3 regions of the Micromonospora sp. KLBMP9576 genome follow, and region 3 is predicted to be linked to each of the others. Evidence: predicted binding sites of a transcription regulator. Region 3 holds the regulator's gene; each other region holds the start of a gene.
What was found. Region 3 encodes HrcA, which represses chaperone genes, less so after heat shock. Its sites were predicted from a motif close to GGTTNGCACNCTCNNNNNGAGNGTGCNAACC; they were not measured.
Positions count from the first base shown of each region.

Region 1 (5,107 bases), 840 kb from region 3:
GACCGCCGACCGGGTGCCCGCCGTGGTGGAGCTGTGCCGCCGGGCGCTGGACCTGCCCGAGGACGCGGCCGAGGCGCCGGACGTCGTGGCCGCGCTCTGGACCCGGGCGGCGGCCGACCGGCCGGTGGTCGCGCTGGGCGCGTACCGGGGGGTGGACCTCGTCGGGGTGCTGGTCTGCTCCGTCGGCGTCCGCGACGCCCGGCTCGGGCACGTGGACCTCGTGGCGGTGGAGCCCGCCCACCGGCGGCGGGGCGTGGGGCGGGCGCTGCTGTCGGCCGCCGAACGCGTCCTCGCCGGTCTCGGCGCGGCCGAGGTGCTGCTCGCCGGCAACCCGCCGTACTACGCCTGGCCCGGCGTCGACGTGCGCTACACCCCGGCGGTCTGCGCCGCGCTGGCGCTCGGCTACCGGCAGGACCGCACGGCGTGGAACATGACGGCCGACCTGTCGTACGAGGCCTCGCCCGCGCTGCGCCCGACGGAGGCCGCCCAGGAGCGGCTGGCCGGGCGGGGCGTGACGGTGCGCCGGGCCGAGGCGGGTGACCTGCCGGCGCTGACGCGGTTCGCCCGCGCCACGTTCGGCGGCGCCTGGGACGCCGAGCTGGCCGGGTCGGTCGGCCGGGAGGGGGCGGGCTGTCACCTGGCCGAACGCGACGGCGAGGTGCTGGGCTTCGCCGCGTACGGGTCGTCCCGGCCGAGCTGGTTCGGCCCCATGGGGACCGCCCCGGCGGCCGAGGGATCGGGGATCGGCGGGGTACTCCTGCGCCGGTGCCTGCGCGACCAGCGGGCGGCCGGGGTGACGGCGGCGCAGATCGGCTGGGTGGGGCCGGTGCCCTTCTACTCGGGCAGCGCGGGGGCCCGGATCGAGCGCGTCTTCTTCCTCTACCGCAGGACGGTCGGGGCCTGACGGGGACGAACGGGACATCGATCCCTATAGCGCCATTCGCCCGCATCGGTGATCGTCGCGCCCTACCGTTTCGGGTAGAGGAGGCAGCCATGACGACGGACGACGAACGCCCCGGCCCGCTGCCGTTCGACCGGCTCGACTACGGCGACGCGGAGCAGCGGGCGGAGATGGCCGGTGTCGACGAGCCGGCCGACGAGCCGGTGACGCTGGTCGACGAGCCGGTGCAGATCCCGCAGCCGCAGGGCCGGCGACCGCTGCCGACCTGAACAGCGGAAGGGGCGGGCCGCTGACGCGGCCCGCCCCTTCCGGCGTGGGAACTGGACTCAGAAGTCCATGTCTCCGCCGCCACCCGGACCAGCCGGGGCGGCCGGGGTCTTCTCCGGCTTGTCCGCCACGACGGCCTCGGTGGTGAGGAAGAGCGCCGCGATGGAGGCGGCGTTCTGCAGCGCCGAACGGGTGACCTTGGCCGGGTCGATGATGCCGGCCGCCAGCAGGTCGACGTACTCGCCGTTGGCGGCGTTCAGGCCGTGGCCCGCCGCGATGTTGCGGACCTTCTCCACCACGACGCCGCCCTCGAGGCCGGCGTTGACGGCGATCTGCCGCAGCGGGGCGTCCAGCGCGACCCTGACGATGTTCGCGCCGGTGGCCTCGTCGCCCACCAGGTCCAGCTTGTCGAAGGCGGTCTTGCCGGCCTGCACCAGCGCGACGCCACCACCCGGGACGATGCCCTCCTCGACGGCGGCCTTCGCGTTGCGAACGGCGTCCTCGATGCGGTGCTTGCGCTCCTTCAGCTCGACCTCGGTGGCCGCGCCGACCTTGATCACCGCGACGCCGCCGGCCAGCTTGGCCAGCCGCTCCTGCAGCTTCTCGCGGTCGTAGTCGGAGTCGCTCTTGTCGATCTCGGCCCGGATCTGGTTGACCCGGCCCTGGATCTGCTCGGCGTCGCCGGCACCGTCGACGATGGTGGTCTCGTCCTTGGTCACCACGACCTTGCGGGCGCGGCCCAGCATGTCGAGGGTGACGGCGTCGAGCTTGAGGCCGACCTCCTCGCTGATGACCTGGCCACCGGTGAGGATGGCGATGTCGGCCAGCATGGCCTTGCGACGGTCACCGAAGCCCGGCGCCTTGACGGCGACCGACTTGAAGGTGCCGCGGACCTTGTTGACGACCAGGGTGGCCAGGGCCTCGCCCTCGATGTCCTCGGAGATGATCAGCAGCGGCTTGCCCGACTGCATGACCTTCTCGAGGATCGGGAGCAGGTCCTTGACCGACGAGATCTTGCTGTTGACGATCAGAAGGTAGGGGTCGTCGAAGACGGCCTCCATGCGCTCCGGGTCGGTCATGAAGTAGGCCGAGATGTAGCCCTTGTCGAAGCGCATGCCCTCGGTGAGCTCCAGCTCCAGCCCGAAGGTGTTGCTCTCCTCGACGGTGATGACGCCTTCCTTGCCGACCTTGTCCATCGCCTCGGCGATGATCTCGCCGACGGTGTTGTCACCGGCGGAGATGGAGGCGGTGGAGGCGATCTGCTCCTTGGTCTCGACGTCCTTGGCGAGCTTGAGCAGCTCTTCCGAGACGCTGGCCACGGCGGCCTCGATGCCCCGCTTCAGGGCCATCGGGTTGGCACCGGCCGCCACGTTGCGCAGGCCCTCGCGAACCAGGGCCTGGGCCAGGACGGTCGCCGTCGTCGTGCCGTCACCGGCGACGTCGTCGGTCTTCTTGGCGACCTCCTTGACCAGCTCGGCGCCGATCTTCTCGTAGGGGTCCTCGAGCTCGATCTCCTTGGCGATGCTCACACCATCGTTGGTGATGGTGGGGGCACCCCACTTCTTCTCGAGCACGACGTTGCGGCCCTTGGGGCCGAGGGTCACCTTCACGGCGTCGGCGAGCTGGTTCATGCCCCGCTCGAGGCCGCGGCGAGCCTCTTCGTCGAACGCGATCATCTTGGCCATACGGCGTTGTCCTCCTGGACACTCACGGGCCACCCGGAGTGTCTCCCGGATGGGCCGCCTGGTGTACGCACCTTGGGACGTCGCCACCTGGCGACGACGACGTCTCCTCGGCCGGGCCGGATAGCCCGCGACGACCGGCCATGTGCCGAACCCGCGTGTGGACGCCGGCCCGGCCGTGGCCCTACCGCCCCGACCATTGGCACTCACGGTATGCGAGTGCCAATGACTTGTTTAGCACTCTCCCCTGCCGAGTGCAAGCACGACCGCCCCGCTCAGCCCAGTTCACCGGCCAACCGGGCGCTGTCCACCGGCCCCTCGTGGGCGCGCTGCTCGGCATACGTGACCAGCAGACCGACCAACTGGGCGAGGTAGGTCGGCAGGGCGAGCACCCCGCCCACCAGCGTCACCGTGAGCACGCCCACCGCCGAGCCCGGCGACTCCAGCGGGGCGGTGCCGAACGGCAGCGCCCCGATGCTCTCCACCAGCCCGGCGAGCCCGCCGCCGACGATCACCGCCGCCGCCACCAGCGCCACCCGGCCCAGCATCAGGCCGAGCCGGTCGTGGAACATCCGGAACGAGCGGCCGATCGGAGCGTGCCGTTCGAAGAGGTAGACCGGGCCGACCATGCTCAGCGCGAAGGCGAAGTAGATGCCGGGGAGCACGCAGAGACAGAGACCGAGCCCGATGATCACACTGGTCAACAGGGTCCAGCCCCAGAGGCCCAGCGCCCGACGCGCGCCGTAGGCCAGGGCCGCGCCCAGGCTCACCTGCTCGCCGACCGCCTGCCGGGCGATCACCCAGCTCCCGGCCGCCCAACCCACGCTCTGCACCAGGCCGAAGAGGAAGGAGCCGCCGAGCACCACGGCCAGCAGGACGCCCAGGTCCGCCGCGAAGGTGTCGGGCAGCGCGGTGGGATCGGCGGCCGTCGAGGTCTCCCACCGGGCGGACGGGTCGACGACCAGCGAGAGCACCGACACCGCCACGGCCGGCAGCACCTGGGTGAGCAGCAGGATCGGCAGCAGCAGCCGCCAGCCCCGGCGTACCGCGCCGACGCACCGGTCGAACCAGCCGCTGACGCCGGCGCCGGGCGGGGTGACGAGCGGGTCGGCCGGGTCGAGGCCGTGGCCCGGCGGGTACCACCCCTGGCCGGGGTGACCGCCCTGCCCGGGGTAGACGACCGGGGCGCCCGGGTACCACGGCTGCCCGCCGTACGGGCCGGAGCCGGCCGGGAACCCGCCCGTGGGCGGGAAGACCCAGTCCTGCGACTGTGGGGGGCCGGCCGGCGCAGCATCGCCCGGCCCGCCCGGCCCGTCGGAACCCGGCACGGGGTCGGGACGCCCCGGGGGTGGCGCGGCCTGGGGTGGCTGGTCGGACATGAACCCTCCTCAGCGATTGCTGGAACGGCTCTCGATCCTTCCCTGCCGGCGCAACCGCGCCTAATCCCGCCCGCGCGGCGGGCGGACGGTCAGGCGATGACGCGCACCCGCTCGGCCTGGGGACCCTTCTGCCCCTGGGCGACCTCGAACTCGACCCGCTGGCCGTCGTCCAACGCCTTGTAGCCGTCCATCTCGATCGCGGAGAAGTGGACGAAGACGTCCTGCCCGCCGTCGACGGCGATGAAGCCGTAGCCCTTTTCGGAGTTGAACCACTTCACGGTGCCCTGTGCCACGGTGCACTTCCTCACTCTGCGCGGCGTTCCACCACCCCGGAGGCCGGGCGGACCGGCACCGGAGGATCACCGGATCGGCGATCGATGAGGGCCGCTGAAACGGTGACCGAAATCGCACGCTACACGAAGCGTGACGAAGGCGCACGACCACAAATCGGGCACGCTTCGACCGGATGCCATCGGTGATCATCGTTGTGGTAGGCATTGCGCATGACGAGCACGCCCGAGGGGTCGGGGCCGGCGCGGCGGGCGGAGGTCCGGCGGGTGCGGCCGGACGACGCCGCCCGGATGCGGGCCCTGCGGCTGGAGATGCTCGCCGACGCCCCACTGGCCTTCCTGGAGACCCTCGCCGACGCGGCGGCCCGCCCACACGCCGAGTACGCGGCCCGGATCGCGGCCGTCTCCGCCGGGACGGGCACCGCGCAGTTCGTCGCGGACCCGGGCGGACGGTTCGTCGGGCACGCCGGCGGCATGGCCGCCCCCGGGGAGCCGGGGCTGACCGTGGTGTACGCCGTCTACGTCACCCCGTCGCGGCGGGGCACCGGGCTCCTCGGTGACCTGGTCGACGCCGTCGCGGACTGGTCG
Region 1 is NZ_CP194567.1:5,838,474-5,843,580, forward strand. It holds gene ACQ452_RS25965 (GNAT family N-acetyltransferase) at 1-904, shown strand, start outside; gene ACQ452_RS25970 (hypothetical protein) at 994-1,170, shown strand; gene groL (chaperonin GroEL) at 1,228-2,853, opposite strand; gene ACQ452_RS25980 (hypothetical protein) at 3,126-4,229, opposite strand; gene ACQ452_RS25985 (cold-shock protein) at 4,319-4,522, opposite strand; gene ACQ452_RS25990 (N-acetyltransferase family protein) at 4,733-5,107, shown strand, end outside.
Region 1: groL (chaperonin GroEL) is a predicted target of HrcA. The motif match lies at 3,048-3,078, and genes of this name have one in related genera.

Region 2 (5,107 bases), 560 kb from region 3:
GGCCCCCGAGCCCGGCCACCCCGGCCGCGCCGAGCAGCGCCCCGGCCCCGGCCAGGAACCGTCGCCGGGAGGCCGGATCGTTGGGCTCCAGCGGCCCGGCGGGCGGCTCGGCGCCCGACGGCGGGGAGGGCGGGGACCAGGGCCACGGGTCGAGTTCCCACGGGCCGGCGACGAAGGCCCACAGCACCGCCGCCCCGAGCCCGGCACCGATCAGCGCGGGCAGCGCGTCGGCGGGCCCCGCGCCGGCCCGGGTCACGGCGGCGGCCACACCGAGGGCGGCGAAGGCCACGATCCCGGCCAACCCGACCGCCAACCGGCGCAGGGACAGCACGCCGAGCAGCGCCGCGAAGGCGGCCAGCAGCAGGCCCGTCCCGACCAGCAGCGCGATCTTGTCGTACGTACCGAAGAGGGCGATGCCGAGCTGCTTGAGGGGCTCGGGCACGGTGTCGACGACGAGCCCGCCGACGGCGACCAGCGGCGCCGAACGGGGGCCGGTGAGCACCGCGACCAGCTCGGCGGAGCCGATCGCCACCGCTGCTGCGGTGACCCCGGCCAGGGCGGCGTACCGGCGCGTCGTACGGCTCATCGGGCCAGTGTTTCCGAAGCAGCGGCAGAGCGATAGCCCCGCCCCCGGCACACGCAACGGCATCGGGGCGCACCGTCACGTGGACGGTGCGCCCCGACGAGGCGTACGACTAGGGTCAGAAGCCCGGGCCGTGCTGGTGGCCGTGACCGTGGCCGTGGCCGTGGCCACCGGCGGCGGCCGGCTCGGCCTTCTCCGGCTTCTCCACCACGAGGCTCTCCGTGGTGAGCAGCAGGCCGGCGATCGACGCGGCGTTGGTGACCGCGTTGCGGGTCACCTTCACCGGGTCGATGATGCCGGACTTCGCCAGGTCCACGTACTCGCCGGTGGCCGCGTCGAGGCCGTGGCCCCACTCCTTCTCGGCCACCTTCTGCACCACGACGTAGCCGTCGTGGCCGGCGTTCTGGGCGATCCAGCGCAGCGGCTCGACCAGCGCCTTGCGCACCACCGAGACGCCGACCTTCTCGTCGCCGGTGAAGCCCAGGTCGTCGTCGAGCGCCGGCAGGATCTGCACCAGGGCGGCGCCGCCACCCGGGACGGTGCCCTCCTCGACCGCGGCCTTGGTCGCGGCGATCGCGTCCTCGATGCGGTGCTTGCGCTCCTTCATCTCGACCTCGGTCGCGGCGCCGACCTTGATGACCGCGATGCCGCCGGACAGCTTGGCCAGCCGCTCGGCGAGCTTCTCGCGGTCCCAGTCGGAGTCCGAGGCCTCGATCTCCTTGCGGATCTGCGCCACCCGGTCAGCGACCTCGGCCGACTGGCCGCCACCGTCGACGACAGTGGTGTTCTCCTTGTCGACCACGACGCGCCGGGCGGTGCCGAGCACCTCCAGGCCCACCTGGTCGAGCTTGTAGCCCAGCTCGGGCGCGACCAGCTCGGCGCCGGTGAGGATCGCCATGTCCTGCAGCATCGCCTTGCGGCGGTCGCCGAAGCCGGGGGCCTTGACCGCGCAGACCTTGAGGGTCTTGCGGATCGAGTTGACCACCAGCGTCGACAGCGCCTGGCCGTCGACTTCCTCGGCGATGATCAGCAGCGGCTTGCTGTTCTGCAGGACCTTCTCCAGCAGCGGCAGCAGTTCCTCGATCGCCGAGATCTTCTGCGTCGTGATCAGGATGTACGGGTCCTCGAGGACCGACTCCTGCGACTCCATGTCGGTCACGAAGTTCGGCGAGATGAAGCCCTTGTCGAACTGGAGACCCTCGGTCACGTCCAGCTCGGTGTGCAGGGCGGAGCCCTCCTCGACGGTGATGACACCGTCGCGGCCGACCCGTTCCATCGCCTCGGCGATCAGCTCGCCGATCGTGGCGTCCTGCGCGGAGATGGTCGCGACGTGCGCGATCGACTCCTTGTCGGCGACCTCGACCGCGCGGCCGAGCAGCGCCTCGGAGACCTTGGCGGCCGCCGCGTCGATGCCCCGCTTGAGCCCGGCCGGGTTCGCGCCGGCCGTGACGTTGCGCAGGCCGTGGCGGACCATCGCCTGGGCCAGCACGGTGGCGGTGGTGGTCCCGTCGCCGGCGACGTCGTTGGTCTTCGTCGCCACCTCCTTGACCAGCTGCGCGCCGAGGTTCTCGTAGGGGTTGGTGAGCTCGATCTCCTTGGCGATGGTCACGCCATCGTTGGTGATCGTGGGCGCACCGAATTTCTTGTCCAGGACGACGTTGCGCCCGCGCGGGCCGAGGGTGACCTTGACCGTGTCCGCGAGGGCGTTGACACCGTGCTCCAGCAGGTGCCGGGCGTCGTCCGAGAAGCTCAGGATCTTCGCCATGTATGTCCCTTCGAAGCGACGTCGCCCCGGCCCGGCGAGCCGGACCGGGGCGACGACACTGATCGGTTGTCTACTTCTCGATGACCGCGAGGACGTCGCGGGCGGAGAGCACCAGGTACTCCTCGCCGGCGTACTTGATCTCGGTGCCGCCGTACTTCGAGTAGATGACGGTGTCGCCGACGGAGACGTCAACCGGAACCCGGTTGCCCTTGTCGTCGATCCGGCCCGGGCCGACAGCGAGGACGGTGCCCTCCTGCGGCTTCTCCTTGGCGGTGTCGGGGATCACGATGCCCGACGCCGTGGTGGTCTCAGCCTCGTTCGCCTGGACCACGATGCGGTCCTCGAGCGGCTTGATCGCAACCTTGGTCGCGGTAGTCACGGGCATACCCTCCCGGGGTATTGGGTTTCGTTACCGGCCAGCAAGCCGGCCAGTGTCAATCTGCCAACTGCCACCGGGCGGGGCCGTCGTCGCGGGTGCCGGTCCGCCTGGCGTTCAGCGCCCGGGCCACGAGGCCCGGAAGCTGGCACCCTCAGGGTGAGAGTGCTAATCGCAGGTTATTCCTCGGCTAGCACTCCGTCAAGGAGAGTGCCAGCCCGCCGCCCGGCGAGTCGGACCCGCCGACCACAATGACCCGGTGGACCTCGACCAACTCGCCGCCCTCCGCACACCCGAGGGATCGGCCGCGCTCGACGCGGCCGCGCGGCTGGCCGGCGGCGACCCGCTGACCGCGACGACCGCCCTGCGCCGGTCCGGCCTGCCGGCCACACTGGCGGCGACCGCCCTCACCCAGGCCGAGCTGCGGCGCCGGGCGGTGGGCAAGTTCGGGCCGGCGGCGGCCGGGATGTTCCTCACCCGGGCCGGGCTGGAACAGGCCACCCGGGGCGTCGTCGCGGCGCGCCGGGCCGGGCGGCTGCGGGCCGCCGGGGTGCGCACCCTCGCCGACCTCGGCTGCGGCCTCGGCGCGGACGCGCTCGCCGCCGCCCGGGCCGGCATCCGCGTGTACGGCGTGGAGGCCGACCCGGTGACCGCCGCGATGGCCGCCGCGAACGCCGAGGCGGCCGGGCTGGCCGAACTGTTCACGGTGGAGTGCGGCGACGCCACGGCGTTCGACGTCGGCCGGGTCGACGGGGTGTTCTGCGACCCGGCGCGACGCCGGGCCGGCACCGGGCGGCGCATCTTCGACCCGAACGCCTACTCACCGCCCTGGGACTTCGTGGTCGGGCTGACCGGGCGGGTGCCGCACACCGTCGTGAAGGTGGCGCCCGGCATCGACCACGCGCTGCTCCCGGCGGGCGCCGAGGCCGAGTGGGTCAGCGTCGACGGCGACCTGGTCGAGGCGGCCCTGTGGTGCGGCCAGCTCGCCGAGGTCCCCCGCCGGGCCACCGTGCTGCGGGGCGACCCGGTCGCCGCCCGCGACGCCGTGGGTGACCCCTCCCACCAGCGCGACCGGCTCGGGCACGCCTGGCAGCTCACCGGGTCCGGGCAGGCCGAGGCCACCCTCGGCCCGACACGCCGCTTCCTGTACGACCCGGACCCGGCGGTGGTCCGCGCGCACCTCGTCGCGGAACTCGCCGACACCCTGGGCGCGACGCTGGCCGATCCCAGCATCGCCTACCTCTACGCGGACACCACGACACCGACGCCGTTCGCCCGCTGCCTGGAGGTCACCGACGTGCTGCCGTTCTCGCTCAAGCGGCTGCGGGCGCTGCTGCGCGAGCGCCGGGTCGGCCGAGTGGAGATCCTCAAGCGCGGGTCCGCGCTGGAGCCGGAGCAGCTCCGCCGGGACCTGAGGCTGGCCGGCGGCGAGGCGGCCAGCCTGGTGCTGACCCGGGTCGCCGGGGCGCCGACGACGCTGATCTGCCGGCCGGTCGGGTAGCTCGCGGGCCGCCCCGCCCTCCGGCGGCGGGCCGCGCCGTCCCGGGCCGCTCGCGCGATACCCGGTCGCGGCGCGGTACCGGGTTATCTTGGCGGTCATGGCGGGACAGGGCACTCCGGCGACCGCGCTGCTGACGAAGCGGAAGATCGCCCACAGCACCCATCCGTACGACGTCTCCCCGGACGCGCCGAACTACGGCGCGCTGGTCGCGGCGGCGCTCGGGGTGCCACCGGAACGGGTGTTCAAGTCGCTGGTCGCCGAGGTCGACGGCGCGTTGACAGTGGCGGTCGTGCCGGTCACCGGCGAACTGGACCTCAAGGCGCTCGCCGGGGCGGTCGGCGGCAAGCGGGCCGCCATGGCCGACCGGGCGACGGCCGAACGGGCCACCGGCTACGTGCGCGGCGGAATCAGCCCGCTCGGCCAGCGGCGGCGGCTGCCCACGGTGCTCGACTCGTCGGCCCTCGACCATCCCACCGTCTACGTCTCGGCGGGGCGGCGCGGCCTCCAGCTCCAGCTCGCCCCGCAGGATCTGGTCGCCCTCACCGGTGCGGCCACGGCACCGCTGGCCGCCCACTGAGCCGCGCCCTGCCCGGGCGTGACGGCCCGCCGCACTACCCGCCGGCCGCCGGCCCCAACAGCCGGATCTCCTCGACGTCGAGGACGGCCTGCAACTCGCGTAGCACGATGTCGTCGATCTCGTTCGTGTCCCGCAACCGGGTGATCTCGCGGCGCTGGTGTTCGAGCACGGCGAGCCGCAGCCGCCGGTCGAGTTCCCGGTCCCGCTGCGCCGAGGATCCCTCGTCGGCGCGGCGGACGTCGTCGAGGTGCTGCTCGTGGTCCGCCCGGAGTCGCTGCACGGCGTCGGGTGGCGCACCGAGCCGG
Region 2 is NZ_CP194567.1:5,559,718-5,564,824, forward strand. It holds gene ACQ452_RS24565 (molybdopterin-dependent oxidoreductase) at 1-586, opposite strand, end outside; gene groL (chaperonin GroEL) at 702-2,348, opposite strand; gene groES (co-chaperone GroES) at 2,419-2,733, opposite strand; gene ACQ452_RS24580 (THUMP-like domain-containing protein) at 2,984-4,225, shown strand; gene ybaK (Cys-tRNA(Pro) deacylase) at 4,323-4,802, shown strand; gene ACQ452_RS24590 (Na+/H+ antiporter) at 4,837-5,107, opposite strand, start outside.
Region 2: groES (co-chaperone GroES) is a predicted target of HrcA. The motif match lies at 2,868-2,898, and genes of this name have one in related genera.

Region 3 (5,107 bases):
ACCCTTGGCTATCCCCTGCACCACGACCAGTCGCGGGACGGACGCGTCGACGTACCCACGGGAGGTGATCTCAAGCTCGAGGGTGCCCCGGCCGACGGCGGTGACCACCGCGGCGGCCGTGCCGCCCCGCCCGTCGGCAAGCAGCAGTTGCTCGCCGACGCGCAGCCGTTGCACGGTGGCGGCGTGGTGCCCCTCGGGACCGTCGAGGGTCAGCCGGGCGGCGGTGGGCAGCGGGTCGAGCAGGAACAGCGGAGCGGACACAACGTCAGGCTAATGCCTCGCTCACGCACGTCGGCCGGGCAACCCACCGGCGCGACCGGCATGCGGGCCGCCCGGGCTTCCGGCCGGCCGGTGCCGCCCAGATTCGGCCGAGAGCCCCCAGTTCGGCCGAGAGCCGGCCAGTGCCGCCTGGGTTGGGGCCGGTGCCGGCCCGTTCGGGGCGGGTGCCGGGTAGTGGGGGCCGCACCCGGGACGCTTTCGAGCTGATGTCGTAGACGATTCGCCTGCCGTCTGGTGCCACGGTGGCCCAGACACCACCGCCCCGCCTGATGTCACAGACGACTCAGCTCCAAAAGCGTCCGACCACCTACCACCTACGGCCGAGCGATGCGGCCCATGCCCCACGACCCGCGCAACCCACGACCCACGGGCCCGCGACCCGTCTCGGCGACCGCCGCCCCGCGCCGCACGGGACACCGGTCGAACGCTGCCCCGGGCGGGCGCCGGCCATGCCGGACCCGCCGGGCCGTCGCGGCCGGCGACGGCCCGGCCGGGCCGTCAGGCGTGGCCGTTGAAGGCGTCGCGCATCCGGGAGAAGAAGCCGCCCTGCTTGCTGAGCTCGGCGACCTCCTCGCCCCGGGTCTTGGCGAAGTCGCGCAGCATCTTCTCCTGGTCGGCGTCGAGCTTGGTGGGGGTGCGGACGTCGAGGTGGACGTAGAGGTCACCCCGGCCGGTGCCGCGCAGGTGGGGCACGCCCCGGGCGCGCAGCCGCAGCGTGCTGCCCGGCTGGGTGCCGGCCTTGACGTCGACCGTCTCCTCGCTGTCCAGCGTCTTGATGGTCAGCCGCGTGCCGAGGGCCGCCGCGGTCATCGGCACGGTGACCCGGCAGTGCAGGTCGTCGCCCTTGCGGGAGTAGACGTCGTGCGGCCGCTCGTGGATCTCCACGTAGAGGTCGCCGGCCGTGCCGCCGCCCGGGCCGACCTCGCCCTGCTGGGCGAGGCGGATGCGCATGCCGTCCTCGACGCCGGCCGGGATCTTGACGGTCAGCGAACGTCGGGTGCGGACGCGGCCGTCGCCGGCGCAGGTCGGGCAGGGGTGCGGGATCGTGGTGCCGTGCCCCTGGCAGACCGTGCACGGCCGGGCGGAGACCACCTGGCCGAGGAAGGTGCGCTGCACGGACTGCACCTCGCCCCGGCCGGCGCACGCCTCGCAGGTGGCGAGGTGGGTGCCGGCCGCCGTGCCGGCGCCGGAGCAGGTGGTGCAGAGCACGGCGGTGTCGACGGTGATGGGCGCCTCGACGCCGAACGCGGTCTCGTGCAGGTCCAGCTCCAGCCGCAGGATCGCGTCGGCACCGGGCCGGGTGCGCGGTCGCGGACCACGCGAGCCCCCGGCCGCGCCGCCGAAGAACGCGTCCATGATGTCCTGGAAGCCGACGAACGGCCCGGCGCCGCCGGGGCCTCCGGGGCCTCCCGCGCCCCCGCCACCGGGGGCGAGCGGGTCACCGCCCAGGTCGACGATCTGCCGCTTCCGATCGTCCGAAAGGACCTCGTACGCGGCGTTGATGTCCTTGAACTTCTCCTGGGCCTCCGGATCCGGATTCACGTCCGGGTGGAACTGTCGCGCCAGCTTGCGGTAGGCGCGCTTGATCTCGTCGTCGGAGGCTTCCCGGCTCACCCCGAGAATGCCGTAGTAGTCCCTGGCCACTGCGTTCCGTGTCCTCATGTTCGTCTCGCGTTGCGCCGGTCGTCGGCCGGAGCCGGCCGTCGGCCCTGACTGGTCAGTTCTGGGCCAGCAGCTCGCCCACGTAGCGTGCCACGGCCCGCACCGTGGCGATGGTGCCGGGGTAGTCCATCCGGGTGGGCCCGAGCACCCCGAGGCCGCCGACGCTGGTCGAACCCGGCCCGTAGCCGGTGCTGACCACCGAGGCGGCGCGCAGGTTGTCGATCTCGTTCTCGTCACCGATCAGCACCCGTGTCGTGCTCGGCTCCGCCTCGCCGATGAGCTTGAGCATCACGACCTCCTCCTCCAGCGCCTCCAGGATGGGGCGCAGGGAGCCCTGGAAGTCGAGCAGGCCGCCGCGGGTGAGGTTGGCCGTGCCGGCCAGCGCGATCCGCTCCTCGTGCCGCTCGATCAGCGTCTCGAGCAGCACGGTGGAGAGGGTGGTCATGGCCGGACGCAGGTGCGGCGACGACTCCTCGACCAGCGCCTGCACCAACGGCGGGGTCTCCGACAGCCGGCTGCCGACCAGCTTCTCGTTGACGAGCCGGCGTAGGGCCATGACGTCGTCGGCGGGCACCGGCCCGGGCAGCTCGACCAGCCGCTGCTCGACCCGGCCGGTGTCGGCGATCATGACCAGCATCAGCCGGGTGGTGGAGATCGGCACCAGTTCCAGGTGCCGCACCGAGGAACGGGCCAGGCTCGGGTACTGCACGACGGCGACCTGCCGGGTGAGTTGCGCCAGCAGCCGGACGGTGCGGTGCACGACGTCGTCGAGGTCGACGGCGCCGACCAGGAAACGCTCGATCGCCCGGCGCTCGGCCGGACTGAGCGGCTTCACCCGGGACAGCCGGTCCACGAAGAGCCGGTAGCCCCGGTCGGTGGGCACCCGCCCGGCACTGGTGTGCGGCTGGCGGATGTAGCCCTCCTCCTCCAGCACGGCCATGTCGTTGCGGACGGTCGCCGGGGAGACCCCGAGCTGGTGCCGCTCGACCAACGCCCTGCTGCCGACGGGCTCCTGCGTGGCGACGTAGTCCTCGACGATGGCGCGCAGCACGGCGAGCTTGCGGTCGTCGAGACCCATCTCCCCACCTCCTGTCGCACGTCGGCCCCGGCATCCGCGGGGGCCGGGGTGGGCTGCTGGCACTCGACTGTAGCGAGTGCCAGTCTACGTCGGCGGGGCCGCCCACGCGACGATCGACCTCGGACGATCGCCCGGCGGCGGCCGGGCCGGCCCGGCGGCGCACGTCAACGGCGGGCTCCCGCACGTCCTGGCCGGTGTCACGCTGGTGCCGCCTTGCCCGGTGCCCCTACGGTGACCTGCATGACTGAACCACCTCGTCCTCCCGGAGCGGGTGACCCCGGTTCTCCGCCGGATCCGGCCCCCTCGTCGGGGGTTCCCGGTCCGTTCGGCTCCGAGGAACCCACCGCACCACTGTCCGGGGCACCGGGCCCGGGCAGCCATCCTCCGCCCGGTGGCTATCCGCCGCCCACCGGCGAACAACCGCCGCCGGCCGGCTACCCCCCGCCCGGGGGCTACCCCCCGCCCGGCGGCGGCTACCCAGCCGGCGGTCACCCCGAACCGGGCGGTGGCTACCCGGACGGCGGTCACCCACCACCCGGTGGCGGCTATCCCCCGCCCGGCGGCTATCCGGCCGGCGGCTATCCCCCGCCCGGTGGCGGCTACCCGACCGGGGGCGGCTACCCGGCCGGGGGCGGCTACGGGCCGCCGACGGGCGGCTACGCCAGCAACGACGACAAGAACTGGGCCCTGATCGCCCACTTCGGCGGCGCGGCCGGCGTGATCGTCGGCGGCGGCCTGCTCGGCTGGCTGGCGCCGCTCATCGCGCTGATGGTTCGGGGGCAGCAGTCACCGACCGCCCGGGCGCACGCCGTCGCGGCGCTGAACTTCCAGCTCACCTGGACGATCGTCGGGGTGCTGAGCTGGGTGCTCACGCTGATCACCTGCGGGGTGCTGTTCTTCGTGCCGATGCTCGTCTGGCTGGTACCGCTGATCTTCGGCATCGTCGGCGGGGTCAAGGCCAACGAGGGCGTGCTCTACCGCTACCCGATGACCTACAGCTTCACCCGGTGACCCGGGCCGGCCGCTCCCCCGGCCGGCCCGCCACGCCGGCCCGGCTGGCAGCGCCGGCAACCGGCTCAGGGCAGCAGGTCGCGCACCACCGCGTCGGCGAGCAGCCGGCCCCGCAGGGTCAGCACGGCGCGGCCGGCCGCGTACTCGCCGGGGGCCAGCAGCCCGCCGGCGAGGGCCCGCGCGGCACCGGCCCGCCCGGTGTCGTCGAGGGCGCCCAGCGGCAGCCCGGACGCGAGGCGCAACCGGAGCATGACGTCCTCCGTGTGCGTCTCCTCGGCGGTGAGCACCTCCCGGGCCAGGCCGGGCGACCCGCCGGCCGCCAGCCGCTTCGCGTACGTCGTGGGGTGCTTGACGTTCCACCAGCGCACGCCGCCGACGTGGCTGTGCGCCCCCGGGCCGAGGCCCCACCAGTCCGCGCCGGTCCAGTAGAGCAGGTTGTGCCGGCACCGGGCCGCCTCGTCGCGGGCCCAGTTCGACACCTCGTACCAGGACAGCCCGGCCGCGTCGAGGGCGGCCTCCGCGGCGAGGTAGCGGTCCGCGGCGACGTCGTCGGAGGGGTACGGCAGCTCGCCGCGGCGCATCCGGGCGGCCAGCCGGGTGCCGTCCTCGACGATCAGGGCGTACGCGCTGACGTGGTCCACCCCGGCGGCGACGACCTGGTCGAGGGAGGCGGCGAAGTCCGTCTCGGTCTCCCCCGGCGTGCCGTAGATCAGGTCCAGGTTGACGTGGTCGAACCCGGCGTCACGCGCCTCGCGGGCGGCGGCGACGGCCCGGCCGGCGCTGTGCGTGCGGTCGAGGATCGCCAGCACCCCCGGCGCGGCGGACTGCATGCCCAGCGAGATCCGGGTGTAGCCGGCGGCCCGCAGCGCCCGCAGCGACGCCGGCGTGACCGATTCCGGGTTGGCCTCGGTGCTCACCTCGGCGTCGGGCGCGAGCCCCCAGGTGCGGTCGATGCCGTCGAGGATCCGGGCCAGGTCGTCGGCGGGGAGCAGGGTCGGGGTGCCACCGCCGACGAAGACGGTGTCGACCCGGGGCGGCGGCGTGTCGCCCAGCACGCGGCCGGCGAGCGCCAGCTCG
Region 3 is NZ_CP194567.1:4,998,946-5,004,052, forward strand. It holds gene ACQ452_RS21960 (16S rRNA (uracil(1498)-N(3))-methyltransferase) at 1-261, opposite strand, end outside; gene dnaJ (molecular chaperone DnaJ) at 778-1,923, opposite strand; gene hrcA (heat-inducible transcriptional repressor HrcA) at 1,997-3,019, opposite strand; gene ACQ452_RS21975 (DUF4870 domain-containing protein) at 3,260-4,030, shown strand; gene hemW (radical SAM family heme chaperone HemW) at 4,096-5,107, opposite strand, start outside.